2 regions of the Streptomyces sp. NPDC032822 genome follow, and region 1 is predicted to be linked to the other one. Evidence: predicted binding sites of a transcription regulator. Region 1 holds the regulator's gene; the other holds the start of a gene.
The links. Region 1 encodes HspR, which represses chaperone genes until heat shock. Its sites were predicted from a motif close to TTGAGNNNNNNNNNCTCAA; they were not measured.
Positions count from the first base shown of each region.

Region 1 (14,320 bases):
TGGAGCACTTCTATCTCGCCCCGCACTTCCAGGGCACCGGCATCGGGTCCGGCGTCCTGCGCGAGCTGCTGGAGCGGAGCGACCGCGACGGCGCCCTGGTCCGGCTGAACGTGTTGCGGGGCAGCGCGGCCCGCCGGCTCTACGAGCGGTTCGGGTTCACCCTGGAGTCCCAGGACCCGGTGGACGTGTTCATGGTGCGCAAACCGGTCCACAGGGCCTGAACACACCGGGCCGCCCGTAGGAACTCCCGGGGGAGTTTCTTCGCTTCCTTCGCTGACGCGAAGGCGGCATCGTGATCAGGGACACATCGCGTGCGACAGCGCCCTACTTCAGACCGGCCGCCGCGCACGCCGACTTGAAGTCGCTGGTGCAGATGTCGGACACCTTGTAGATGCCGTCCGCCACGACCGTCGACTTGATGTTGCTCTTCGTCAGGGCCACCACCGGCACCAGCTGGGCCGGGATGTCCTTGTCGCTGGGGCTGTCCACCTTGTCGGAGGCGAGGGCGTCGAACTGGATGTCCTTGCCCTGGATCCTCGCCACGGCCATCTCCGCGGCGGCCTCGGCCTCCTGCGGGTACGGCTTGTAGACGCTCATGTACTGCTCGCCCGAGACGATCCGCTGCACGGCGGAGAGTTCGGCGTCCTGGCCGGTGATCGGCGGCAGGTTGGTGATGCCCGCGGCCTTCAGGGCCTTGATGATGCCGCCGGCCATGGCGTCGTTCGCGGAGTACACCGCGCTCACGTTGCCCTTGCCGATCGTGTTCAGCGCGCTCGCCATGTCGGACTCGGCGATCTCCGGGCTCCAGCCGTCGACGTCGTACGACTCGGCGATCGTGACCTTGCCCTCCAGCTCGGAGCGCGCGCCCGCCTTGAACTGACCGGCGTTGGGGTCGGTGGGCGAGCCGTTCATCATGACGATCTTGTCGGAGGTGTCGGCGTCCTCGCCCAGCGCGTCGATGATCGAACGGCCCTGCACCTCGCCGACCAGCTCGTTGTCGAAGGAGACGTACGCGTCGATCGGGCCCTCGGCGAGCCGGTCGTAGGCGATCACGGGGATGCCCGCGTCCTTCGCCTTCTGCACGGTGTCCGCGATGGTGTGCGAGTCGACGGCGTCCAGCAGGATGACGTCGACCTGGTCGTCGATCATCCTCTCCATCTGGCTGATCTGCTTCTTCGCGTTGGCCCCGCCGTTGGCGTACACGGTCCTGCCCTGGTCGTTGGTCAGGGAGGCGACCTTCGCCTTGATGATCGGGTAGTCGAACTCCTCGTAGCGCGTGTTCGTCTTCTCCGGCATCAGCACGCCGACGGTGATGTCGTTCCCCTTGGTCGGGCTCGCCTGGCTGCTGCCCCCCGTCACCCCGAGCGCGCCGCAACCGGCCAACGAGAGGGTCATCGTGGACGCGGCCACGGATATGGCGATACGGCGCATTGCGGAGCTCACTTCTGTGCCTTGCGGACGCGGGCGCAGCATTGCGACCCAGGTGACTGAAAAGCCAACGCGCACGCGCCCCCCAGCGTCAAGCGAAACTACTTAACGAGATGACAACATCACCCTCCGCTTTGCATGTGAAGACGGAGCGACACCCTCTCCAAACGCCCTTTACGGACTCTTCATTCCTTGTGAACCGATGTGAAGCCAGGGGAGGACGAAGGGCCGTACAACCAACTCCCCTCCTCGTGAGTCGTGATCACGGCGGCTGCCTCTGCCGCTCCGATCCCGAACCAGAGGACCGAATGAACCCAGCCAGACGCACGACCACGGTGGCCTCGGCCGCCGTCGTGCTCGCCACCGCGGGCGGCCTGCTCACCGCCACCGCGCCCGCGTCCGCCGCCACGACCTGCGCCTCGCCGGTCTACAAGCGGCAGTTCTTCGCGAACACGACGTTCTCCGGTACGCCGAAGAAGACCGACTGCGACAGCGCGATCGACCAGAACTGGGGCTCCAAGGCCCCGGCTTCCGGTCTCCCCGCCGACAACTTCGGCGTCCGCTGGACCGTGACACGCGACTTCGGCTCCGGCGGGCCGTTCGCGCTGCCGGTCGCAGCGCAGGACGGCATCCGCGTCTACCTCGACGGCACCCGCAAGGTCGACATCTGGAAGAACGTGTCGTCGACGGTGAAGAAGACCGTCAACGTCACCGTCCCCTCCGGCAAGCACACCCTGCGCGTCGACTACGTCAACTGGACCGGGTCCGCCAAGGTCGAGTTCGGCTACACACCCCGCACCTCCGCCACCGTCGACAAGGTCAAGCCCCTGACCCCGACGGGCACTTCGGTGTCGTACGACGAGGCCACCGGCAAGGCGAAGGTCACCTGGGCGAAGAACAAGGAGATGGACCTCGCCGGTTACCGCGTCTACCGGCGGCTGAAGGGTGCCTCGTTCCCCGCCAAGCCGCTCGCGACGACCACCTCGGCGTCGTACACCGACACCACCGTCCCGGCCACCGGCGACACGTACTACTACGAGGTCCGCGCCCACGACAAGGCCGGCAACGAGTCGACGGGCACCGCCGACAAGCCGGTCACCACCGCCGACCGGACGGCGCCGCAGGCGGTCACCGGGCTGACGGTGCGGGGCAGCACCGCGGGCAACGTCCTGACCTGGAAGGCCTCTTCGTCGAAGGACGTCGTCCAGTACCTGTTGGAGCCCACGCGCAACGGGGAACCCCTGACCGGCGAGTACCTGGACGTCGCCACGGACTACACGGACGCCTACGCCGAGGTCGGCGCGCCCTACTCCTACGTCATCGTCGCCCTGGACGCCGCCGGGAACCGCTCCTCCGCCTCGGCGGCGGCGGTGGCCACGCGTCCGGCGGTCTCCGCGGTGGCCGCCCCGACGGGGCTGACGGGCACGCCCGCCGACGCCTCCACGGACCTCGCCTGGACCGCGGCGGACAACGCGACGGGCTACCACGTCTACCGGCGTACGTGGCACGAAGGCGGCTGGACGCTTCTCGGCAGCACCACCACGGCGACGTACGCGGACACCACGGCCCCGCGCCGCAAGGCGTACTACTACGTCGCCGCCGTGGACGGCCGCGGCGCCGAGTCGGCGCCCTCGGCGCAGCTCGTCGTCGAGCGGACCACCGCGGCCACCGCCACCGGTCCGGCCGCACCGCTGCTGACGCTGGTCTCGACCGGCGTTCCCGCGCGGTCCGCCATCAAGGTCACGGCAGCGCCCGGCGCGGGTGACGAGGAGCGGGTCCTGCGGGGCTACTCGTGGGAGATCAGCGGCGCCTGCGGCGACAGCGGCACCCAGCTGTCGACGACGGGCTCCATCAGCTGGACTCCGCCGTACAACGGCCCCTGCACGACCACCGTGTACGCCGTGGACGCCTACGGGCGGCAGGGCGAACAGAGCGCCACGCTGGAGTTCTTCGTCGGACGCTGATCCGCGGAGCCGACGACGAAGGGGCCCGGAGGTTCGCACCTCCGGGCCCCTTCACCTACGACTCGCCGCGCGGGTCAGTCCGACGTCTGGCGGCCCTTCGGGCGCCACACCACCAGCGCGCTGGTCTGGTGGACCTCCTGGTACGGGACCAGGTCGCGGCGGTACGACGCGTGTACCGCCGCCTCGCGCTGCTGCATCGTGGCCGCCGCGCCGTCCAGCGCGGCCTGCATCTCCGCCATCCGGGACTGCAGGGCGGCGACCTGGTTCTCCAGCTCGATGATCCGCTTGATGCCGGCCAGGTTGATGCCCTCGTCCTGAGACAACTGCTGGACGGTGCGCAGCAGTTCGATGTCACGGGCCGAGTAGCGGCGGCCCCGGCCGGCGGTGCGGTCCGGGGAGACCAGGCCGAGACGGTCGTACTGGCGCAGAGTCTGCGGGTGCAGACCGGAGAGTTGGGCCGCCACCGAGATGACGTAGACCGGGGTCTCCTCGGTCAGCTCATACGGGTTGCGTCGACGACCGTCCATCCCACTCATGCTCCCTTCGCGGCCTGGAACAGCTCCGCCCGCGGGTCTTCACCCGCGGTTGCCTCGCGATACGCCTCCAGCGCTTCACGAGCATTCCCCGTCAGATCCTTCGGAACACTCACCTCCACGGTGACCAGCAGGTCGCCGCGGGTGCCGTCCTTACGGACCGCGCCCTTGCCGCGGGCCCGCATGGTGCGGCCGTTGGGCGTGCCCTCGGGCAGCTTGAGCGTGACCGGCGGACCGCCCAGGGTGGGGACCCTGACCTCGCCGCCGAGCGCCGCCTCCGCGAAGGTGACCGGGACGGTCACCGTGAGGTTGTCGTCCTTGCGGCCGAAGACCGGGTGGACGTCGACATGCACGGTGACGTACAGATCGCCGCCCGGGCCGCCGCGCTCGCCCGGCGCCCCCTTGCCGCGCAGCCGGATCCGCTGGCCGTCGGTGACGCCGGCCGGGATGCGGACCTGCATGGTGCGGGACGACTTGGCCCGGCCGCTGCCCTTGCAGTCGAGGCAGGGGTGCTCGGCGATGAGGCCGCGGCCCTTGCAGTCGGGGCAGGGGTCGGTGAGGGAGAAGCCCCCGCCGCTGCCCCGGGCGACCTGCCCGGTGCCGACACAGGTCGGGCACACGCGCGGTGTGCCGTTCTTGTCGCCGGTGCCCGAACAGGCCTTGCACGGCGACTGGCTCGACATCCTGAGCGGGACCGTCGCGCCCTCGATCGCCTCGGTGAAGCTGAGGGTGACCTCGGACTCGATGTCCTGGCCGCGCCGGGGCTGGGTCCGGGTGCCGGTGCCCGCGCCGCCGCGGTTGAACAGGCCCCCGAAGACGTCACCGAGTCCGCCGCCGAAGCCGCCGGCCCCGCCGGCGCCTCCTCCTGAGCCGCCGCCCTGGGGGCCGCCTCCGAAGAGGTCGCCCAGGTCGAAGTTGAAGGAGCCGCCGCCCGCGCCCGGCCCCGGGCGATAGCCGCCGTTGCCGAAGAGCGCGCGGGCCTCGTCGTACTCCTTGCGCTTCTTGGGGTCACCGAGGATGTCGTTCGCCTCGGAGATCTCCTTGAAGCGTTCCTCGGCCTTGGCATTGCCCTTGTTGGCGTCCGGGTGGAACTCGCGGGCGAGCTTGCGGTACGCCTTCTTGATCTCGGCCTCGGTGGCGTCCTTGGGGACGCCGAGGACCTTGTAGAAGTCCTTCTCGATGAAGTCCTTGGTGCTCATCCTCGACGTCCCTCCTTCCGCTCAGTGGTGACGTCAGCCCTCCTCAGGGCCACTGTCCTTGTCCTCGCCGGCCGCCGGGTCCTCATCGGCACCCTCGGCCTTGCCCGCCGTCGCACCCGGCTGCGGCTCGGCGACGGCCACCCGCGCGGGGCGGATGGTGCGCTCGCCGAAGCGATACCCGGGCTGCAGAATCGCCACGCACGTCGTCTCGGTGACGTCCGGCGCGTACGAGTGCATCAGGGCCTCGTGGATCGTCGGGTCGAAGGGCTCGCCCTCCTTGCCGAACTGCTGGAGGCCCATCTTCGCCGCGACGGTCTCCAGCGACTCCGCGACGGACTTGAATCCGCCGAGGAGTTCGCCGTGGTCCCGGGCGCGGCCGATGTCGTCGAGGACGGGCAGGAGTTCGGTGAGGAGGCTCGCGATGGCGATCTCCTTGACCGTGACCCGGTCCCGCTCGACCCGGCGGCGGTAGTTCTGGTACTCGGCCTGGAGCCGCTGGAGGTCCGCGGTGCGCTCACCGAGCGCGGTGCGTACCTGGTCCAGCTGGGCCGTCAGGCCGGCCAACTGTGCTGATGCGTCCCCGGCCGGGGCCGCCCCCTCCCCGGAGGGGGAGGCGGCCTGCGGCTCGGCGTCGTCGGGGGTGGCGCCGGAAGGGACGTCGGGCTTCTCGTCGAAGCCCGGGGTCTCCTCCGTCACGCGGCACCGTCCTTGCGCTCGTCGTCGACGATCTCGGCGTCCACGACGTCGTCGTCGGCCTTCGCCTCGGACGCGCCCTCACCGGCACCGGCGGACGCCTGGCCCGCCTGGGCGTCGGCGTACATGGCCTGGCCGAGCTTCTGCGAGACGGCCGCGACCTTCTCCGTGGAGGTACGGATCTCGGTGGTGTCCTCGCCCTTGAGCGCGGCCTTCAGCTCCTCGACCGCGGCCTCGACCTCGGTCTTGATCTCGCCGGGGACCTTGTCCTCGTTGTCCTTGAGGAACTTCTCCGTCTGGTAGACGAGCTGCTCGCCCTGGTTGCGGGTCTCGGCGGCCTCGCGGCGGGTGTGGTCCTCCTCCGCGTACTTCTCGGCCTCCTGGCGCATCCGGTCGACCTCGTCCTTCGGCAGCGAGGAGCCGCCGGTGACGGTCATCTTCTGCTCCTTGCCCGTGCCGAGGTCCCTCGCGGTCACGTGCATGATGCCGTTGGCGTCGATGTCGAAGGCGACCTCGATCTGCGGGACACCGCGCGGGGCCGGCGGCAGACCGGTCAGCTCGAACATCCCGAGCTTCTTGTTGTACGCCGCGATCTCGCGCTCGCCCTGGTAGACCTGGATCTGCACGGAGGGCTGGTTGTCCTCGGCCGTCGTGAAGATCTCGGACCGCTTGGTCGGGATCGTGGTGTTGCGCTCGATGAGCTTCGTCATGATCCCTCCCTTGGTCTCGATACCGAGGGACAGCGGGGTGACGTCGAGCAGCAGGACGTCCTTGACCTCGCCCTTGAGGACACCGGCCTGGAGCGCGGCGCCGATGGCGACGACCTCGTCCGGGTTCACGCCCTTGTTGGCGTCCTGGCCGCCGGTGAGCTCCTTGACGAGCTCGGCGACGGCGGGCATCCGGGTGGAACCACCGACGAGAACGACGTGGTCGATCTCGGAGAGGTTGATGCCGGCGTCCTTGATGACGTTGTGGAACGGCGTCTTGCAGCGCTCCAGCAGGTCGGCCGTCAGCTGCTGGAACTGAGCTCGGGTGAGCTTCTCGTCCAGGTGCAGCGGGCCCTCGGCGGACGCCGTGATGTAGGGCAGGTTGATCGAGGTCTCGGTGGACGAGGACAGCTCGATCTTGGCCTTCTCGGCGGCCTCGCGGAGGCGCTGGAGGGCCATCTTGTCCTTGCCGAGGTCCACGCCGTGGCCGGCCGAGAACTGCTTGACCAGGTAGTCGACGACGCGCTGGTCCCAGTCGTCACCACCGAGGTGGTTGTCGCCGTTGGTGGCCTTCACCTCGACGACGCCGTCGCCGATCTCCAGGAGGGACACGTCGAAGGTGCCGCCACCGAGGTCGAAGACGAGGATCGTCTGGTCGTCCTTGTCGAGGCCGTACGCCAGGGCGGCGGCGGTCGGCTCGTTGACGATCCGCAGGACGTTCAGGCCCGCGATCTCGCCGGCCTCCTTCGTCGCCTGACGCTCGGAGTCGTTGAAGTACGCCGGGACGGTGATGACCGCGTCGGTCACCTTCTCGCCCAGGTAGGCCTCGGCGTCGCGCTTCAGCTTCTGCAGGATGAACGCCGACATCTGCTGCGGGTTGAACGGCTTGCCGTCCAGCTCGATCTTCCAGTCGGTGCCCATGTGACGCTTCACGGACCGGATGGTCCGGTCCACGTTCGTGACCGCCTGGCGCTTGGCCACCTCGCCGACGAGCACCTCGCCGTTCTTGGCGAAGGCGACGACGGACGGCGTGGTCCTGGCGCCCTCTGCGTTGGTGATGACGGTGGGCTCGCCGCCTTCAAGAACGCTGACGACGGAGTTAGTCGTGCCCAGGTCGATGCCGACCGCACGTGCCATGGTTGATTCCTCCAGCAATGACTTGAGTGGAACGGACTCAAGTGTGCACGACGTCCGCGACTCATGCAACAGAGGTGAGTCGCAGGGGCTCAACTCTTATCCGTTCCTTACACGCAACCCTCCTCTGACCTGCGGAGATCCCAGACCTCCAGGCTGCCCGACGGGCCGCCTCGGGGCGTACACCCGGACCCTCAGCAGGGCCAGGACGAAGATCAGGGCGCCCGTCGCCACCCAGAACACCCCGGACTCCGCGACCCATCCCAGATGCGCGAGCACCGCGACGAGTACCCCGCCGAAGGTGACCGCACCGAGCAGTACCGTCGCCCCCCGAGGGGTCAGCCCGAGCCGTCGCAGCCGGTGCGCGAGATGGTCGGGGCCGCCGCGCAACAGGGGCCTTCCGGCCAGCCGCCGGGAGAGCAGCACGAGGACGACGTCCACCCCCGTGAGGGCGGTCAGCGCGAACAGCACCCCCGCGTCGGCCACCGGCTCGTGCCCGGTCCGGGTGACCACGGCCGCCGCCGCGAGCACGAACCCGGTGAACAGCGAGCCGCACGCGCCGAGCCCCACGCGCGCGGGATGCCAGTTGTGCATCAGGAACCCGGTGAGCGCGGCGGCCAGCACGCTCAGCAGCGCGGCCAGCCCGTCCATCACCTCGGCCGCCGCCAGCGCCCCCACCCCGAAGGCGGTGAGCACCCCGACGGTGCCCGCCAGCGCGTCCGCATGGTCGAGCGCCCGGAAACCGACGGCGACGAAGACGATCCAACAGGCCGCCAGCAGGCCGCCCGGCACCCCGGTCTGCGCGTACGGCACCACACAGAGGGCGGCGACGGCCGTACCGCCCACCAGGAACCGCGCCTTGACGCGGCGCACGTCGGCGACGAGCCCGAGGGCGGCGACGGCGGCCCCGGCGACGAGGAGGGCCCGGACGTCGTCGCCGAGCGGCGCGACCCCGGTCCACTCCCCGGCCACGGCGACCAGGCAGGTGACGAGCACGACGGCCAGGCCGCCGAGCAGCGGCAGCGGACGCTGTCGGCGTCGGTCGAGGACGCCGAGACGCAGGGCGGGGACCCGGAGCAGGGCGGTGAGGACGGCGGCGAGGAGCAGGGCGATGGTGGCGGCGGCGATCCCGTAGAGCACGGGTCCAAGCTAAGCCGAATGTCATGATTTGGTACGAATGGCGGGACCGGACCGGCGCGCCGCGTGACGTCGGTCGCGGGCCGATTACCGACCGGTTACTGAGGTCAGCCTCAGTAGCACAGATCACCGCACGGCTGACTACAGTGCGGCACAGAATTGCGGGTACTCTCAGAGAATCGCATAAGTTACCGCTTAGTAATAGGCTTGGTCATCACGAGGACGCCCTTCGCGGACCGCCTCGACCAACCCCCCCTCGCAGGCCCGAGGAGCCCCGAAATGCAACTCGCCGCGATCATCGTGTCGCTGGTCCTGACCGTGGTCGGCGTCGCGCTGCTCGCACGCGCCATCGGCCAGTTCGTCCGGTACTTCAAACTCGGCCAGCCCGTGCCCGCCGGCAGCCGGACCGACAACCCCTACGCGCGCAGTGTGACGCTCGCGAAGGAGTTCCTCGGCCACACCCGGATGAACCGGTGGGGCATCGTGGGCGTCGCCCACTGGTTCGTGGCCGTCGGCTTCCTGACGCTGCCGCCGACCCTCGCCCAGGCCTTCGGCCAGCTCTTCCAGGCCGACTGGGTGCTGCCGTACATCGGTGAGTTCCTGCCGTTCGAGCTCTACATCGAGTTCATCGGCGTGATGACGATCCTGGGCATCGCCGTGCTCATGGTGATCCGGCTGCTGAGCCTGCCCTCGCGGGCCGGCCGCAAGTCCCGCTTCGCGGGCTCCAAGTCCGGACAGGCGTACTTCGTCGAGTACGTCATCCTCACCATCGGTCTCGCCATCTACGTGCTGCGCGGCCTGGAGGGCGCGATCCACCACGTGGAGCACTACGAGGCCGGATACTTCGCCTCGTACCCGCTGGTCCTGGCCTTCAAGGGACTGTCGGTCGGCACACTGCAGAACCTCGTCTACTTCACCGCGATGATCAAGATCAGCGTCTCGTTCATCTGGATGATCACGGTCTCGCTGAACACCAACATGGGTGTCGCCTGGCACCGCTTCCTCGCCTTCCCCAACATCTGGTTCAAGCGCGAGGCGACCGGCGGGACGGCCCTGGGCGGCCTCCAGCCGATGACGTCGGGCGGCAAGCCGATCGACTTCACCGACCCGGGCGACGACGACGTCTTCGGCGTCTCCCAGGTCGAGCAGTTCTCCTGGAAGGGCCTCCTGGACTTCTCCACCTGCACCGAGTGCGGGCGTTGCCAGTCCCAGTGCCCCGCCTGGAACACCGGCAAGCCGCTCTCCCCCAAGCTGCTGATCATGTCGCTGCGGGACCACGCCCACGCCAAGGCGCCCTATCTGCTCGCGGGCGGCGGCAAGGACGCCGAGGGCAACGAGAAGGCGTCCGAGGAGCAGTTGAAGGACGTCCCCGCCGCCGCTCTGGCGGAGGCCGAACGCCCGCTGATCGGCACGTTCGAAGAGGGCGGTGTCATCGACCCGGACGTCCTGTGGTCCTGCACCACCTGCGGCGCCTGCGTCGAGCAGTGCCCGGTCGACATCGAGCACGTCGACCACATCGTCGACATGCGCCGCTACCAGGTGATGATCGAGAGCGCGTTCCCGTCCGAGGCGGGCACCATGCTCAAGAACCTGGAGAAGAAGGGCAACCCCTGGGGGCTCGCCAAGAAGCAGCGCCTGGAGTGGCTCAAGGAAGTCGACTTCGAGGTGCCGGTCGTCGGCAAGGACATCGAGGACCTGTCCGAGGTCGAGTACCTGTACTGGGTCGGCTGCGCCGGCGCCCTGGAGGACCGCGCCAAGAAGACCACCAAGGCCTTCGCGGAACTCCTCCACATGGCGGGCGTCAAGTTCGCGATCATGGGCGGCGACGAGAAGTGCACCGGTGACTCCGCCCGCCGCCTCGGCAACGAGCCCCTCTTCCAGGAGCTCGGCATGGAGAACGTCTCCGCGCTGAACATGGCGTTCGGCGAGGAGATGGACGACGAGGGCAACGTCACCGAGGAGTCGAAGAAGCCCAGGTCCGCGAAGAAGATCGTCGCGACCTGCCCGCACTGCCTCAACACCCTCGGCAACGAGTACCCGCAGCTCGGCGGCGACTACGAGGTCATCCACCACACCCAGCTGCTCCAGCACCTGGTGGACGAGGGCAAGCTGGTCCCGGTCACACCGGTCGAGGGCCTCATCACCTACCACGACCCCTGCTACCTGGGCCGCCACAACAAGATCTACACCCCGCCGCGCGAGATCATCGCGAACGTCCCGGGCCTGCGGAACGAGGAGATGCACCGCCACAAGGAGCGCGGCTTCTGCTGCGGCGCCGGTGGTGCGCGGATGTGGATGGAGGAGCGGATCGGCAAGCGCGTCAACAACGAGCGTGTCGACGAGGCGCTGAGCCTCAACCCGGACATCATCTCCACCGCCTGCCCGTTCTGCCTCGTCATGCTGACCGACTCGGTCAACGGCAAGAAGAACGACGGCAAGGCCAAGGAGTCCGTCCAGGTCGTCGACGTCGCCCAGCTCCTCCTGGAGTCCGTCCGGACGCCGGTGGACGACGAGCCCCCGGCCGGCGAGACCGACGCGGAGAGCGAGTCGGAGCCGCAGCCGGTGAAGTAGCCGTCACGGCCGTCGCGTCACGGCTGTTCGACGCCCCCGGGTCCCTCAAGGGCCCGGGGGCGTCGTCGTACCCCGGCCGTCGAATGTTTTACCGAATTCACGTACAACCCTTACGCCCCGTCCCAGGTCTCCTGTTGGCCGAACCCCTCCGCGCGGCGCGCGCAGGGGTCGGCACCCCATCGACTGCGGATGTCCGCCAGGCATCCCCCGCATGCAGCAGGAGAACCCGCGTGCACCAGCACCTCAGGCCCGCTCTCGCGACGGCCGGCGACGCCGCGCTGACGGGCGGCCTGCTCACCTTCGCCGACTGAGCCGTATCCCTTCTGCTGCCGGGCCCGCCGCGCGGGCCCGGCATCCCTTCTGGAGTCCCGCCTTGCGCAAGCGCATCCTCCTGCTGGCCACCACCCTCACCACCGGCCTGCTCACCGCCCTGCCCGTCACCGCGGCCGACGCCGCGCCCTCCGGTCTGGCCGGGGACTTCAACGGCGACGGCTACCGGGACCTCGCGATCGGCGCGTTCAGCGCCGACGTCGGCTCGGTGCCGAACGCCGGTGCCGTGGTCGTCATGTACGGCTCGTCCTCCGGCGTCTCGACCGCCAGGAAGGCCGTCATCACCCAGAACTCCACCGGTGTCCCGGGCACCGCCGAGGAGGGCGACCGCTTCGGCAGCAGCCTCGCCGCCGGCGACCTGAACGCCGACGGCTACGCCGACCTGATCGTCGGCTCCCGGTACGAGAGCATCGGCGACCGCGACGGCGTCGGCACCGCCACCGTCGTCTGGGGCTCCAAGTCCGGCCTGTCCGGCGGCTCGGCGCTGCCGCAGCCGTCGTACCTCACCGAGTGGGGCGGTTTCTCCGCCGGTGTCGCGACCGGCGACTTCGACGGCGACGGCAAGACGGACGTGACCGTCACCGGCCAGAGCAACACCCTGCTCTACAAGGGCCCCTTCGCCCGCACCGGCGCCCCCGCGAGCTGGAACGCGGTCTACGAACTGGGCTCGGCGTACGAGGTGATCGCGGGCAACCTGAACGGCGACAAGGCCACCGAGCGCCTGTACCCGTACGCCACCGACGGCGACCAGGGCGGTCACATCAGCTACCTCCGCCACGACCCCGGGAACGCGGACCACCCCGAGTCGGACTACCTCGAAACCGAGCTGCCGAAGGCCGACGGCGCCCTGGGCGCGACCGGCGACATCAACGGTGACGGCTACGGCGACCTCGTCCTCGGCGACTACGAGGACCCGCGCAGCGGCAAGCCGGGCGGCCACAAGGGCGGCCAGATCGCCGTCTGGTACGGCAGCGCGACCGGCCCCGACCCGGCGCAGAAGCCGACCGTCATCCACCAGGACACGGCGGGTGTGCCCGGCGCGGGCGAGGCATCCGACCTGTTCGGCGCGGCGGTGAGCGTCGGCGACGTCAACGGCGACAAGTACGCCGACGTCGCGGTCGGCGCCCCCTACGAGGACAACGGCACGGCCAGGGACTCGGGTTCCGTGACGATCCTGTTCGGCTCGGCCACCGGGCTGAAGGGCTCGGGCGCCAAGTCGTACACGCAGAACACCGCCGGGGTCCCCGGCAGCAACGAGAAGGACGACGCGTTCGGCCACTCGGTCCGCCTGGTCGACCTCGACAAGAACGGCAAGGCCGACCTGGTCGTCGGCGCCGGCTACGAGAACGGCTACGGCGCGGTCACCGTCCTGCGCGGCAGCGCCTCCGGCCTCACCGCCTCGGGCGCGAAGTTCTTCTCGGCCCGTGACGTCGCCCTCAAGGGCAACGCCGACTTCGGATGGGTGATCTCCCAGTGACGTACCGCCGACTGGCCGTCCTGCTCGCGGCCTCCCTCACCCCGCTCACCCTCGCGGCACCGGCGGCCCACGCGGCCGGCGCAGCCGCCCCGTACGACTTCAACGGCGACGGCTACGCGGACCTCGCGATCGGCGCCCCGGCCGCCACGGTCGCCGGCAAGGCGAAGGCCGGCGCGGTGTCCGTGGTGTACGGCAGCGCGAGCGGCCCGAAGACCTCGACGTACAAGCTGATCACCCAGAACACGGCGAACATCCCCGGCACCGCGGCGGCCGGTGACGCCTTCGGCACGGCCCTCGCCTCCGCGGACCTCGACAAGGACGGGTACGCGGACCTCCTGATCGGTACCCCCGGCGAGGACGACAGCGACACCAACGACGGTGACGTGACCGTCGTCTGGGGCTCCAAGTCCGGCCTGTCCGCGGCCCGTTCACTGCCCGACTTCTTCAGCAGCGACTACGACCGCTACGGCCAGGCCCTGACCGCGGGCGACTTCGACCGCGACGGCGACCTCGACGTCGCGGTCGGCTCCACCGGCCCGACCAACCTCTCCTTCGTCTCCGGGCCGATCGCCAGGTCCAGTGGCCACAACGGCGGTTCGGGCACGGGCTTCGACTGGGCCGACTCGTACGGCATCGAGAGCCTCTCCTCCGGAGACGTCACCGGCGACGGCTGGGACCGCCTCGTGGTCCAGGGCCGGGCCGAGGGCACCGACGACGCGGTGACCGCCCTCGCGGACGGCAGCATCGGCAACCTCACCGACTGGCTGCAGGACCTGCCCGCCGGCTACGCGTCCGCCATCGGCGACATCGACGGGGACGGCCACGACGACATCGCGGTCGGCAACCACCGCGAGACGTCCGCCGACCCGTCGGGCGCGAAGGGCGGCAAGGTCACGGTCGTCTACGGCGGCTTCGACGGCGTCGACCGCGGCCGCGCCCCGCTGGTCGTCACCCAGGACACGGCCGGTGTCCCCGGCGCGGCCGAGACCGGCGACCGCTTCGGCGCCTCCGTCTCGCTGGGCGACGTCAACGGCGACGGCTACGCCGACCTCGCGGTCGGCGCCTCGCACGAGACGGCGGGCAGCGCGACGGCCACCGGCACGGTCACCGTCCTGTACGGCTCGGCCTCCGGCCTGAAGGCCACCGG
Region 1 is NZ_JBVIOL010000004.1:534,393-548,712, reverse strand. It holds gene ACZ5VD_RS14930 (GNAT family N-acetyltransferase) at 1-221, shown strand, start outside; gene ACZ5VD_RS14925 (sugar ABC transporter substrate-binding protein) at 325-1,431, opposite strand; gene ACZ5VD_RS14920 (fibronectin type III domain-containing protein) at 1,737-3,392, shown strand; gene ACZ5VD_RS14915 (heat shock protein transcriptional repressor HspR) at 3,467-3,919, opposite strand; gene dnaJ (molecular chaperone DnaJ) at 3,925-5,124, opposite strand; gene grpE (nucleotide exchange factor GrpE) at 5,158-5,820, opposite strand; gene dnaK (molecular chaperone DnaK) at 5,817-7,661, opposite strand; gene ACZ5VD_RS14895 (MraY family glycosyltransferase) at 7,758-8,798, opposite strand; gene ACZ5VD_RS14890 ((Fe-S)-binding protein) at 9,075-11,366, shown strand; gene ACZ5VD_RS14885 (FG-GAP-like repeat-containing protein) at 11,740-13,173, shown strand; gene ACZ5VD_RS14880 (FG-GAP-like repeat-containing protein) at 13,170-14,320, shown strand, end outside.

Region 2 (14,320 bases), on a different contig from region 1:
ACCTTCGGCTACGCCACCGTCCTCGCCGTCACCTCACTGGTCACCCGGTACGCCGACCCCGCCCTCGTGCACCAGCTCCACCAGGCGTCCAGCACCGATGTGGCGCACCTCGTGCGGATGCCGATGTTCGTGCTGCCGGCCAGTGCGCTGTGGGTGGCGGGCGGGATCCTCTCGCCGTTCGCGATCGGCCTGCTCCTCGTGCTCACCGCGCTGGAGCGGCGGATCGGCGGTCTGCGCACGGCCGGTGTCTTCCTCCTCGGCCATGTCCTCGCCACCCTCGCGACCGAAGTGCCCATAGGGCTCGCGGTCCTCGCCGGCCGGCTGCCGGAGAGTTCGCTGCACCGCCTCGACTACGGCGTCAGCTTCGGCGTCGCCGCCGGGGTGGGGGCCCTGGCCGGTCTCCTCACCCCGTGGCTGCGCTGGCCGCTGCTCGCCCTGTTCGGCGGGATGCTGGTCCAGGACCTGCTGGCCTTCACCGACCCGATGACCAACTGGGGCCACCTGCTGGCGTTCACCATCGGCATCGGGACATGGCCACTGGTGAGACGCCACGCTCAGCCGAACCGGTCGCGTTCGGATCAGCCGGGTTCGGACCGGTCGCGTTCGGACCAGTCGGGTTCGGACCAGTCGGGTTCGGACCAGTCGGGTTCGGACCGGTCCCGGCCGGACCGGACCATGTCCGACCGGACCACGGCCTCGTAGCCGCCGGCCGAGTCGCGACGGTCTGGGCGAACTCCGACACGCTTCTTCGTCCCGCCGGACAGCATCCGCGGCCGGTCTCCCAGTCGGTCGGGGAGTCCGACGGCCTCCGCCGCGCGCGCCACGGCCGCCGGGGCGAGCCCGCCCGGCAAGTCCCGCGACCAGGCGGTCTACGACCGGAACTCCCGGACCGGACAGCCGGACCGGACAGCCGTGGAACACCCCGAACCTCTACGGGAGACAGCGCCCGGCCGGCGCCGGATCTCCTGTCGCCGGAGCCGGAGCCGGAGCCGGAGCCGGAGCCGGAGCCGGAGCCGGAGCCGGAGCCGGAGCCGGCGGGGCGACCGTGCCCTCGGTGGCGGTGGCGGTGGCGGTGGCGGTGGCCGTGGCCGTGTCGGTGCGCCAGCCGCGCCGTGCGGACGCCGGACGCCGGGCCGGTTCGGGGACGCCGAGACGGCTCTCGTCCTCCGAAGTCGCCCCCACGGGCTGTGAACCGGGGCCGTGAACGGGCTCGCGGTGTGTGGGCTCTCCCTGTGAACGCCGTCGCGGATTCATAGCGGTGGGCCAGCGGTGCTGTGGCGGTCGGTCGGTTCCTCTTCTGGAGGGCTGGTCAGTCGTCGCCCCGCACGCGCGCGTGCGGATGCTGGTCGTGCCACCTGTCCGCGTGCAGGAGGGAGCCGCGCATGGTGCCCTCCAGCGGGAAGCCGGCCTTCTGGGCGACTCGGCAGGACGCCTGGTTGGCCGCCGAGTGGCAGAGGGTGAGCCGGTGCAGGCCGAGGTCGTCCAGGGCCCAGCGGGTCAGGCGGCGCGCGGCCTCGACCGCGACACCGGCGCCGCGGCCCGCGGGCAGCATCCAGTAGGCGATCTCGCCGTGACCGCGCTGGAGGTCGACGCCGATCCAGGCTGCCAGGCCGAGGGCCTCGCCTCCGTCGGGGCGGGCGACGGCCCAGACCGCGCCCGTCTCCGTCGTCCAGCGGTCGTGCATGCGCGCGATACGCGCGCGTGCCCCGTCCTCGGAGACGGCGGGCAGAAGGTTCCAGTGGCCGATGGCGGGATCGTGGCTCGCCGCGACCAGCGCGTCGGCGTCCGCGAGCCGCCACGGCCTGAGTTCGAGACCGGTGCCGGGAAGGTCGAGCACGGGTTGGGTGTTGTCGCACATGCGGCCCGCGGGGACCACCGGGGGTATGGGAGCGATCACCCGCCGCATCATGACAGACCTGGTCAGTGGGCGAACAGTGGCCGGTCAGGGGCTGGTCGGGGCGTGATCGCTCACAGCGAACGCGGCCGGGGGAACAATCAAGGGCTCACATGCATTGAGTCGGCATAGCTCAACTTGAATGCCGAAGGGGAGATCATGGCTACTGAGTCCACAGCGTTCACTCTGCCTGTGTTGCCGCTCGACGACGAGGTCGTGCTGCCCGGAATGGTGGTGCCGTTGGACCTGAACGACGCCGAGGTGCGGGCCGCGGTGGAGGCCGCCGAGGCCGCCGCGCGGTCGGAGCCCGGCAAGCCGAGGGTGCTGCTGGTGCCGCGCATCGACGGCGCGTACCCGAGTACCGGCGTGCTCGGCACCGTGGAGCAGGTCGGCCGGCTGGCCGACGGCGACCCGGGCGCGCTGATCCGTGGACGCGGGCGCGTGCAGATCGGCGCCGGGACCACCGGTCCGGGCGCGGCGCTGTGGGTCGAGGGGACGCGGATCGACGAGAGCGTGCCCGAGCCGCTGCCGGGGCACGTCGGCGAACTGGTCAAGGAGTACAAGGCGCTGGCGACCGCCTGGCTGCGCAAGCGCGGCGCCTGGCAGGTCGTGGACCGTGTGCAGGCCATCGACGGCGTCTCCGCGCTGGCCGACAACTCCGGTTACTCGCCCTTCCTGACCACCGGCCAGAAGGTGGAGCTCCTGGAGACCGCCGACCCGGTCGCCCGTCTCAAGCTCGCCACCCAGCAACTGCGTGACCACCTCGCCGAGCAGGACGTCGCCGAGACCATCGCCAAGGACGTCCAGGAAGGCGTCGACAAGCAGCAGCGCGAGTTCCTGCTCCGCCGCCAGCTGGAAGCCGTACGCAAGGAACTCCGCGACCTCAACGGAGAGGCGGAGGGCGAGGAGTCCGACGACTACCGGGCCCGGGTGGAGGCCGCCGACCTGCCCGAGAAGGTCCGCGAGGCCGCCCTCAAGGAGGTCGACAAGCTGGAGCGGTCCAGTGACCAGTCGCCCGAGGGCTCGTGGATCCGGACCTGGCTCGACACGGTCCTCGAACTGCCGTGGAACGAACGGACCGAGGACGTGTACGACATCCCGGGCGCCCAGGCGGTCCTGGACGCCGAACACGCCGGTCTGGAAGACGTGAAGGAGCGGATCACCGAGTACCTGGCGGTGCGCAAGCGCCGTACCGACCGGGGCCTGGGTGTCGTCGGCGGCCGGCGCGGCGGTGCCGTGCTCGCGCTCGTCGGCCCGCCCGGGGTCGGCAAGACCAGCCTCGGCGAGTCCGTCGCGCACGCCATGGGCCGCAAGTTCGTCCGGGTCGCCCTCGGCGGCGTCCGCGACGAGGCGGAGATCCGCGGCCACCGGCGTACATACGTCGGCGCGCTGCCCGGCCGCATCGTCCGGGCGATCAAGGAGGCCGGGTCGATGAACCCGGTGGTCCTGCTCGACGAGATCGACAAGGTGGGCTCGGACTACCGGGGCGACCCGGCCGCCGCCCTCCTGGAGGTGCTGGACCCGGCGCAGAACCACACCTTCCGGGACCACTACCTGGAGGTGGAGCTGGACCTGTCGGACGTCGTCTTCCTGGCGACGGCGAACGTCCTGGAGGCCATCCCGGAGGCCCTGCTCGACCGGATGGAGCTGGTCCGCCTGGACGGCTACACCGAGGACGAGAAGGTCGTCATCGCCCGCGACCACCTGCTGCCGCGTCAGCTGGAGCGGGCGGGCCTCGAAAAGGACGAGGTCGCTCTCGACGAGAGCGCGCTGCGCAAGCTCGCCGGCGAGTACACGCGCGAGGCGGGCGTCCGCACCCTGGAGCGGTCGATCGCACGGCTGCTGCGCAAGGTCGCGGCCCAGCACGAACTGGGCGAGCGGAAGCTGCCGTTCACCGTCCGGGACGAGGACCTGCGGGCCCTGATCGGACGGCCGCACCACGTGCCCGAGTCCGCGCAGGACCCGGCGGAGCGCCGGACGGCGGTCCCCGGTGTCGCCACCGGCCTCGCGGTCACCGGAGCGGGCGGCGACGTGCTGTTCGTCGAGGCCTCGCTGGCCGACCCGGAGACGGGCGCGGCGGGCCTGACCCTGACCGGCCAACTGGGTGACGTGATGAAGGAGTCGGCGCAGATCGCGCTGAGCTTCCTGCGGTCGCACGGGGCGGAACTGGAACTCCCCGTGGCCGACCTGAAGGACCGGGGCGTGCACATCCACTTCCCGGCGGGCGCGGTCCCCAAGGACGGCCCGAGCGCGGGCGTCACGATGACGACGGCGCTGGCGTCGCTGCTGAGCGGCCGGCTCGTCCGCACGGACGTGGCGATGACCGGTGAGGTCTCGCTGACCGGCCGGGTCCTCCCGATCGGCGGTGTGAAGCAGAAGCTGCTCGCCGCGCACCGGGCGGGCGTCACCACGGTCGTCATCCCCAAGCGCAACGAACCCGACCTGGACGACGTCCCGGCCGAGGTGCTGGACAAGCTCGACGTCCACGCCGTCACGGACGTCCGCCAGGTCCTGGAGCTGGCGTTGTCCCCGGCGGAGAACGGGGCCGCGTCGGAGGTTCCGGTCGCGGCGTGACGGACGCGACCGGAGAGGCAGGGCCCGGGTCCCGTGAGGGAGGCCCGGGCCTTCGTCCTGCCCGCGGCGGGGTTCAGCCGCGGGCGAGCGCGGCGACCCGGTCGAGGGCGCCGTCGAACCGGTCGTGGTCGCCGACGGTCGGGCCGGAGGACGTGTACTGCCACATGGTGTAGTTGCCCCAGCCGGCCGGCAGGGTCCCCACGGCGGACGCGTACCGCGCGATCCACAGAGGGTTGGCGGCGAACCCGGCGTAGTCGCCGGTGCACTGGGTCCACCAGCTGGTGGCGGTGTAGATGACGGCGTTGCGTCCCGTGCGCGCCCGGTACTGGTTCAGGAAGTCGCGGATCCAGGCGACCATCGCGCTCCGCGACTTGCCGAAGCAGGCGTCGCCGTACGGGTTCCACTCGATGTCGAGCGCGCCGGGCAGCGTCCTGCCGTCCTTGGACCAGCCGCCGCCGTGGTCGACGAAGTGGTTCGCCTGGGCGGCGCCGGTGGTGGTGTCCGGGGTGGCGAAGTGGTAGGCGCCACGGACCATGCCGACGTTGTACGAGCCGTTGTACTGCTGGGCGTAGTAGGGGTTCGAGTAGTACGTCCCCTCGGTCGCCTTCGCGTAGGCCCATCTGACCCCGCTGCCCCACAGGGTGGACCAGTCGACGTTGCCCTGATGGCTGGAGACGTCGACGCCCTCGGTCTGGGCGGCGCGGGTGCGGGCGGGCACACCGTCCTGGCCGTCGTGGGCGAGGACGCCCATGCCCATGTGGGCGGTGCCGCGGGCGGGAGCGGGGGCGGTCTCGGCGGAGGCCGGGACGGTGAGGGCGAGGGGAACTATGAGGGCGGTGAGCAGGAGGCCGGCGAGGAAGCGGCGCCGGGCGCGGTGGGGGTGGGGCGAACCGGTTCTGTACACGAACCCAGCGTGCCCGCGACGGCTCGGTGCCGCTCGGTGGAACCCGGGCGGGGGAGAGGGAGGCGGGGCCCGTCGAGTGGAGGGAAAGAAGCCCGGATGCTGCCGTTGGTCCAGCCCTGCGAAATACTGGCCGAGCTGCGGCGATGGGGCCATTTGGCGGAAACTTTCAGGATCGGGAAACCGAGGCAGGGGCTGACGTGCGCGAAGACGGAAACGGCGACGGACGCGGAGTCGCATCCGGCGTGTCCGCGAGCGGTGTGGACCAGCCCGCGTTCCTCGCCCTGGAACGCGAACTGACCGTCCTGCTGCGACGCGCCCGCGCCAACCAGGGCGAGATGGCCCGCGAGGTCCACCCCGACCTGGAGTCCGCGGCCTACGGCCTCCTGATCCGCCTCGACGAGCTCGGCCGCCAGCGGGCCACGGAACTCGCCGGGTACATCGGCGTCGGCAAGGCGACGATGTCCCGCCAACTGCGCGCCCTGGAGGAACTCGGCCTGGTGGCCCGCGAACCCGACCCGGCGGACGGCCGCGCCTGGCTGGTCACCCTGACCGAAGAGGGCCGGCACCGGGTACGCCGGGTCCGTGAGGCCCGCCGGGCCCGGTACGCGGGGCGACTGGCCGACTGGGACGCGCGCGAGGTCGGGGAACTGGCCCGGCTGCTCGGTCAGTTGAACCAGGGGATGGAAAAGTAGGGACTGGCGGAACAGGCCGGAGAAGCAGGTCTCCGGCGTCTTCCTCGACACGGGCCGGACATCCGCCTCACACACGAGTGCCGCGACGGCGTGACGGCCGGCGCGGCACATGGCGTGGTGATGCATCCGGTGACGCATTCACCCCGTGACGCTTCACCCGGTGAAGACGAACGCCGATGATCCGGCCGTGGTCGCCGCCCTGTGCCCGGAGGCCCGGTCCTCCTGCTGTCCGTCACCGCCTGGACGTCGTTCATACGGGGAGCCGTCCGCCAGGTCACAGCTCCACGAACACCACCGTCGCGTCGTCGTGCGTCTTGCTCCGCCCCAGGAACTCCCGAGCCTCCGCGTCCGCCCGCTCCAACTCCCGCACGCGCGCGACCAACGCCCCCGCCCCCTCCTTCCGGACGAAGGTGAGGCAGTCCCCCCAGTCGCCCTCGCGGAACCGCTCCACCCACCGTGTCGCCCCGTCCGTCAGGGCGGCCAGCGCGCGGACGTCCGGGCGCGGCAGGGTGCCCGTCACCGCCCGCTCCGCCACCGTCGGATCCGCCGCGGCCGTGAAGAAGCCGCCCTCCATGTTGCGGACCGTGGAGTCGACCAGGGCGTCCGTCGCCAGGGCGGCCCGGGACAGGCGGGAGAGGCGGTCGTCCAGGATCGCGGTCACCGGGCCCGCCGGGGACTCGACGAGCAGCGCGGAGTCCGACAGGACCAGGTACTCCAGCGTCCGAGGCGACCAGCGGGCCAGAACCACCGTGGCCTGCGGGGTGCGTGGGTGAGAAAGGTCACAAGTGGCTTGATGTGCCTCGGCTGTTCGACGGATCGCCCGGGAGAGGATCTCCTCCAGCGTCAGATCTCTACAGGAAACGGTCAGTTCGGTCAGGGCGCCGCCCAGTCGGGACACGAACCAGGGGACCGAATGCAGACAGCCCGTCGCGGTCCTCGGCGGTGTCACTCCGTCCAGGACGACGAGCACACCGCCCAGTCCGGAGGCCGGTAGCGCGACACCGGCGAAGTCCTCGTCGAGGCGGCCGGGATCACCGGGTTCCGAAACAAGTTCCGTACGCATCCGGCCAGTCTGCACGAGCCCTTCACCGAGATCACAAAAGGCCGACATCGGTTACGGGATGACCGCAGCCGTGCAGGTCAGGCGCCTGGTTTGGGGTGGAATGGTTTGCTCCGGGCGGGCGTGGTGGCGAATAGTGCCACCGGCCGACGCCGACGTCCAACCGGCCCGCGGCGCAGGGGTGTCGCGCGAGCCTCGGGAACTTGCCCGCCAACTCCCGTCCGATGTTCACTCCTTCGGGTGGCGGGTCGAGCGATGCGCGGCCACCGCCCACCGGCACTGGGAGGGTCGGGGACCGTACCAGGTGTACGCAGAGTCGACACCTGGTGACGGAGCGTTATCCGGTCCATGGGTACTCACGAGTCAGGAATGCGAGCACCGGTGCAGAAGACGCGGCCTCGTCGTACAGGCAAGAAGGCGGCCTCCGGGAAAGGCGCGGAGGGCACGCCCGGCACCGCCGTCCCCGGTCCGTCCGGCGCTCCCGGCACGCCGAGCGCCCCTGTCGGCACGGGCCGGCGCACCCATGTACGCACGCGGCTCATCCTCGCCGTCACCGTCGTGGCCGCCGCCATCGCCGGGGCCGGAGCACCCTCCCTGATCACCGCCTCCGGCGAACTCAGCGACTCGCAGGACCTGGTGACGCTCGCCGAGCAGACGCAGGACGCCCTCGCGCTCGCCCACTCGCTCGCCGACGAGCGCGACGAGGTGACGCCGTACATCGCCGCCGGCCGCCCCAAGACCAAGGCCCCCGACGAGCAGCGCAGCGCCCGCGTCGACCGGCAGGTGGAGGAACTGCACGCCGACTCCGACCTGCCCGCCGCCGTACGCGGTGACCTCGACGGCATCGCGGCCGTCCGCCGGGCGGCGCTCACCGGCAAGAGCAGCGCCCTCGAAGCACACCAGGCGTACTCCGCGGCCATCACCGACCTGCACCGGCTCGCCGAGGAGCTGGCCGAGCGACTGCCGCCCCGCGCGGGCTCCGGCGGCTACGCCCTCGCCGAACTCGACTCCGCCGTCCAGCAGGCCGCCGCGACCCGCGGGCTCCTCCTGGCGGCGCTCGCCGTGCCGACGAGCACCCAGACCGTCGTGGACCCGATCACCGGCCTGCCGTCCACCGAGACCAGCTCCTCGAAGGCCGACACCGCGCAGCGCGACGCCCTCAGCGCCGCCGCCCAGCAGGCCCGCCTGCGCTCCGACGCCGCCCTCGCCGACTTCGCGGACACCGCGCCCACGGCGGCCAAGGCGAGCTACGACTCCACGGTCACCGGCCCCGAGGTCAACTCCGCCGACAAGTACCTCGCCGCCCTCACCGACCAGCCGACCCTCTCCGGCGGCGAACTCGGCACCAGCGCCACCAAGGTCGACGCCACCCTCTCCGCCCGGATCGACGCGATGCGCGGCGCGGAAGCCGCCCTCTACGAGCGCCGGGTCAAGGACCTCGCCCAGCTGCGCGACGACGACGTCACCGCGCTGGAGCTGCGGATCGCCGTCCTCGGCGCCCTGATGCTGCTGGCCGTCGGCATCGCCACCGCCATGGCCCGTACGCTCACCCGGCCGCTCTCCGTGCTGCGTCGCGGCTCGGCCCGGCTCGCCGAGGCCGAGGACGCCACCGCCCAGGAACCGGTCACCTTCACCGGCCGCAACGACGAGTTCGCCCAGGTCGTCCGCTCGGTCAACACCCTGCACGCGCACGCCGTCGCGCTCGCCGAGCGGGTCGCCACCCTGGAGTCCGACCGCAAGCACCTGGTCGGCCAGCGGCAGAAGATGGCCGACGCCCGCGAGCAGCTGAAGGGCGAACTCACCGAGTCCGCCGCCCAGCTGGAGCGGCTGCGCACCAGCATCGGCGCCACCTTCGTCAGCCTCGCGCTGCGCACCCTCGGCCTCGTCGAGCGGCAACTCGCCGTCATCGAGGGCCTGGAGGAGCGCGAGCAGGACCCGGAACGGCTCGCCACGCTCTTCAAGCTCGACCACTTCGCCACCGTCATGCGCCGGCACAGCGAGAACCTCCTCGTCCTCGCCGGCACCGAGCACGTCCAGCAGAGCGCGGGCCCCGTCCCGCTCGTCGACGTCGTGCGCGCCGCGGTCAGCGAGATCGAGCGGTACGAGCGGGTCCGCATCGCGGCCCTGCCGCCGCACGCCCACATCGCCGGGTTCGCCGCCGACGACCTCTCCCACCTGCTGGCCGAACTCATGGAGAACGCCACCTCGTTCTCCCCTCCCGACCTGCCCGTCGAGGTCTCCGCCTGGCTCCTGGAGAGCGGCGAGGTCATGCTCTCCGTCCAGGACGAGGGCATCGGCATGACCGTCGACCGGCTGACCAAGCTCAACACCCGCCTCGGCGACTTCGACCCCGAGACGACGTACGACTCCTACGACCAGGACGGCGAGGACGGCCTCGGGCTCGGCCTGTACGTCGTCGCCCGCCTCGCCCACCGGCACGGTGTGCGCGTCCAGTTGCGTGAGCAGAAGCAGGGCGGTGTCGCGGCGGTCGTCGTGCTCCCGAAGACCCTGCTGGCCGCCGCGTCGACGGCCGCCGTCCCGACGGCCTCGACGTCACCCGCCGCGGGCGGCACCCACACCTTCTCCCTTCCGGGCGCCGACGCGGAGGTCAACTCCAACGTCCTGTACGGCCGTTCCGAGGGCGGCGACCCCCTGGTCACGCTCGCCGAGACGGCCGTACGGCAGTCGCAGGCGGACGAGAACGGTGACGCGGACGCCGACGGAGACGGAGGCGAGGGCGAGTCCTCCGCGCCGGAGGCGGCGGCCGAGACCACGATGGAGCTGCTGGTCCCGGAACCCGAGGAGCCCCAGCAGGCCGGAGAGGCCCGGGAGCCGGCCCAGGACCCTTACACCATCGGGCCCGACACCCATGAACGTGTCCCCGACGCAGATGACCGCGTCCCGGACCAGCCGGAGGAACCTGTCACCGACAAGGGCCTCCCCAAGCGCACACCCAAGATCGCCGCCGCCGCACCGCCGCAGCGGCAGAGCAGCGGCTCCGTCGACGCCGAAGCACTCCGCCGCCGCCTCGGCGGCTTCCGCCGGGGGGCGGAGGCGGGGTACCGCGACGTGGAGGCGGAGATCGCCGAACAGACGGGCCGTAACAACGTGCCCGTCAGGGAATCCGCAGGATCCGAAGAAGTCACGGGGGGCACAGCCGAGGAGGCAAGCAGTTGACCGCGCCCAGTACCTTCGGACTGAGTCGTGAGGCACGCAATCTTCACTTTCTGCTGACCAATCTCGTCGAGGAGGTGCCCGGCATCCAGTCGGTCGCCGTCGTCTCCTCCGACGGGCTGCTCCTGCTCTCCTCCGACCCCGAGCGGAACGCGGAGGCACGCGAACCGCGAGACGAGAAGCCGTCCGGCCCGCGCGGCTCCGCCGCCGACCTCGCCACCATCGTCTCCGGCATCGGCAGCCTCACCGTCGGCGCCGCCAAGCTGATGGACTCCGGTCCGGTGAAGCACACGATGGTCGCGATGGACGAGGGCAGTCTGTACGTGATGTCGATCAGCGACGGTTCGCTGCTCGGCGTGCACGGCTCCGCGGACTGCGACATGAGCGTGGTGGCATACCACATGGCGCTCTTCGTGGGCCGCGCCGGCCACGTCCTGACGCCGGAACTCCGCAGCGAGCTACGGCAGTCCCTGGAGGACGAGTCGACGGGGAGCGCCCCATGAGCGGCGGCAACGGCACCCGCAGCGACAGCGGGAACGCCGGCGGTACGCCGCGGAAGCTGCCCGTCCGCGGCGGCGACCGCAAGTCGGCCCGGGTGCGCCCCTACTCGCTCACCGGCGGCCGTACCCGCTTCGGGCACGTCCTCCTCGTGGAGACGTTCGTGGCGAGCACCGCCGCGATCGAGGCCGCCGAGGAGCGCAGGGAACTGACGAACGGCGTCCTCGACAGCCGGGTCATGCCGGAGATGCGGGCCATCGTCGAACTGTGCCGCCGGATGCGCACGGTGGCCGAGATCGCCGCGCTGCTGAAGATGCCGCTCGGCGTGGTCCGGGTGCTCCTCAGCGACCTCGCGGACCAGGGAAAGATCCGGGTGTACGGAACGGGAACCGGTCACGGCACGGGCCGCCCCGACCGCGTTCTGCTGGAAAGGGTGCTGAGTGGACTCCGTCGTCTCTGACGCCGCTCGCGGTGTCTCCCCGCGCCCCGCACCGGGGCGCCGCGAACCGGGGTTCGGCGAGCAGGGCCTCGTCGAACCCGACGAGCCGCTGCGGCCCTGGCAGTCGGACCGCACCCGCGCGCCGATCGCCACGAAGATAGTCGTGGCGGGCGGCTTCGGCGTCGGCAAGACCACCATGGTCACCGCCCTCTCGGAGATCACGCCCCTGGAGACCGAGGCGCTGATGACCGAGGCGAGTGAGGAGCACGACGACCTCACCGCCACGCCCGGCAAGCTGACCACCACCGTGGCCATGGACTTCGGCCGCCTCACGCTCGACGACGACCTGGTGCTCTACGTCTTCGGCACGCCGGGCCAGCAGCGGTTCTGGTTCATGTGGGACGACCTGGTGCGCGGCGCGATCGGGGCGGTCGTGCTGGCCGACACCCGCCGCCTGAAGGACTGCTGGCCCGCGCTGGACTACTTCGAGAGTTGCGGGCTGCCGTACGTCGTGGCGGTGAACCACTTCGACGGCAGTGAGCGGTTCGAGCCGGAGGACGTGCGGGAGGCGCTGACCATCCCCCGGCACATACCTGTCATGATCATGGACGCGCGGCGGAGGATCTCGGTGATCGAGACCCTGCTGTCCCTCGTCGGCCACGCGCTGGACTTCACCCCCGAGTAATCCCGAGCAGTCGCGAACTAGGAGCCACCACCCGCATGCGGAAGATACTCGTCGTCGGAGCCGGTCAGGCCGGTCTCCAGCTCGCCCTCGGCCTCCAGTCGCACGGGTACGAGGTCACCCTGATGTCCAACCGGACCGCGGACGAGATCCGGTCCGGCCGGGTCATGTCGACGCAGTGCATGTTCCACACGGCACTCCAGCACGAGCGCGACCTCCAGTTGAACTTCTGGGAGTCCCAGGCTCCGAGGATCGAGGGACTGGGCGTCTCGGTCGCCGCCCCCGGCTCCTGGGACGAGGGCCCCGCGGCCCGCGCGATCGACTGGGTGGGCAAGCTCGACGGGTACGCGCAGTCGGTCGACCAGCGGGTGAAGATGGCCGGCTGGATGGAGACGTTCGCGCAGCGCGGCGGCCAGTTGGTCATCCACGGCGCGGCGGTCGGCGACCTCGACTACTTCTCCCGTACGTACGACCTGGTGCTGGTGTCGGCCGGCAAGGGCGAACTGGTGTCGATGTTCGGCCGGGACTCCGCGCGTTCCCCGTACGCCGAGCCGCAGCGTGCCCTCGCGGTCGCCTACGTCCACGGACTCGGCCCGCGCCCGGAGCACCCGGACCACGAAGCGGTCCGCTGCAACCTGGTCCCCGGCGTCGGTGAACTCTTCGTCATGCCGACGTTCACGACCTCCGGCCGCGCCGACATCCTCTTCTGGGAGGGCGTCCCCGGCGGCCCGCTCGACGTCTTCAACGGCGTCAAGGACCCGGCGCGGCACCTCTCCCTGACCCTGGAGCTCATGGAGAGGTACACGCCCTGGGAGTACGCGCGGGCCACGAAGGTCGAACTGACCGACGCCGGCGGCACGCTGGCCGGCCGGTACGCCCCCACGGTCCGCAACCCCGTCGGCCGCCTCCCCGGCGGCGGACTCGTCCTCGGCGTGGCCGACGTGGTCGTCGCCAACGACCCGATCACCGGGCAGGGCTCCAACTCGGCGTCCAAGTGCGCGGCGGCCTACCTCGCCTCGATCCTGGAGCACGAGGACCGGGAGTTCGACGAGACCTGGATGCGGGCCACGTTCGACCGCTACTGGGACACCGCCCAGCACGTCACCAAGTGGACGAATGCGATGCTCGGCCCGCCGCCGGAGCACGTGCTGAACCTGATCGGCGCGGCGGGTCAGCTCCCCCCGGTGGCGGACCGTTTCGCCAACGCCTTCGACGACCCGGCCGACTTCGAGAACTTCTTCTACGAGCCGGAGAAGACCGCCGCCTATCTGGGGTCGGTCGCGGGCGCCTGACGCTCGTCCGGGCGTACGACCCCCAGGATCGGGTGGGACGCGACGGGGGAGATCCTGACCTTCTCGCCGGTCCGCGGGGCCTGGACCACCTCGCCCTCGCCCAGATACATCGCCACATGGGTGGCCTCGGGGTAGTAGACCACCAGGTCACCCGGCCGCAGTTCGTCGAGCGGGACCCTCGGCAGCCGGGCCCACTGCTCCTGGCTGGTGCGGGGGATCGGCGTACCGGCATGCCCCCAGGCCTGGGACGTGAGCCCGGAGCAGTCGTACGACTTCGGGCCCTCCGCGCCCCACTCGTACGGCTTCCCGATCTGACGGAGGGCGTACCGCAGCGCGCGGTCGCCCTCCCGGGACGGCTCACGGTCCTCACCGAGGGCGCCGGAGGTCACGAGTTCCCGCTGCGCCCTGTCGACGCCCTCCTCCTCGAACTCGGCCAGCGCGGCCAGCTGTTCGGCGGTGAGCGAGGCGAGCAGCTCCTCGACGTCCTCAAGACGCTTCCGTACGGCGTCCCGCTCCTTCTTCTGCCGGGCGGCCAGGGTGAGCCGGGCGTCGAGGGCCTCGCGGGCGTCGCGGGCCAGGTCGTCGGCCTTCTTCTCGCTGCCGGTCAGCCGGCCCACCGTCTCCGCCCGCTCGCGCGCCAACTGGCCGATCACATGGCCCTGGTCGAGCGCGTGCTGCGGGTCGCGGGCCAGGAGCAGCCGCACGTACGGGGAGATGTCGGTGCTGTTCTGGTACTGCTGCCGGGCCAGCCGGCCGGCCGCTCCCCGGCTGTCGTGCAGCGAGAGCCGGGCGCGGGACAGCGCGGCGTCCAGCCGGGTCGTCTCGCCGCGCTGCTTCCTCAGCCGTTCCTCGGTGGCGTTGTACGTCTCGGTGGCCTCCTCCGCCTCCTGGTATAGCCGCTGAAGGTCCGTCAGCAGCTCGGCCACGGACCGCTCGCCGGGCTCCCCGGGCTCCGGTACGGCCACCGAGGGCAGCGGCGCGAGGACGGTCGCGGCCACCATCGCCGCCGTCGCCGTCGTACAGACGAGACGCAGAAGCCTTCCTGACACGTCATCACCTCCGGTGCGGGGCAGCGCTTCCGCTCCGCATCGTGAGCATCAGACGTGGCGGC
Region 2 is NZ_JBVIOL010000007.1:131,002-145,321, reverse strand. It holds gene ACZ5VD_RS21175 (rhomboid-like protein) at 1-702, shown strand, start outside; gene ACZ5VD_RS21170 (GNAT family N-acetyltransferase) at 1,310-1,897, opposite strand; gene lon (endopeptidase La) at 2,054-4,468, shown strand; gene ACZ5VD_RS21160 (lysozyme) at 4,542-5,372, opposite strand; gene ACZ5VD_RS21155 (MarR family winged helix-turn-helix transcriptional regulator) at 5,570-6,064, shown strand; gene ACZ5VD_RS21150 (protein phosphatase 2C domain-containing protein) at 6,339-7,127, opposite strand; gene ACZ5VD_RS21145 (sensor histidine kinase) at 7,506-10,301, shown strand; gene ACZ5VD_RS21140 (roadblock/LC7 domain-containing protein) at 10,298-10,801, shown strand; gene ACZ5VD_RS21135 (DUF742 domain-containing protein) at 10,798-11,256, shown strand; gene ACZ5VD_RS21130 (GTP-binding protein) at 11,237-11,920, shown strand; gene ACZ5VD_RS21125 (styrene monooxygenase/indole monooxygenase family protein) at 11,956-13,209, shown strand; gene ACZ5VD_RS21120 (C40 family peptidase) at 13,182-14,210, opposite strand.
Region 2: lon (endopeptidase La) is a predicted target of HspR. The motif match lies at 2,013-2,031, and genes of this name have one in related genera.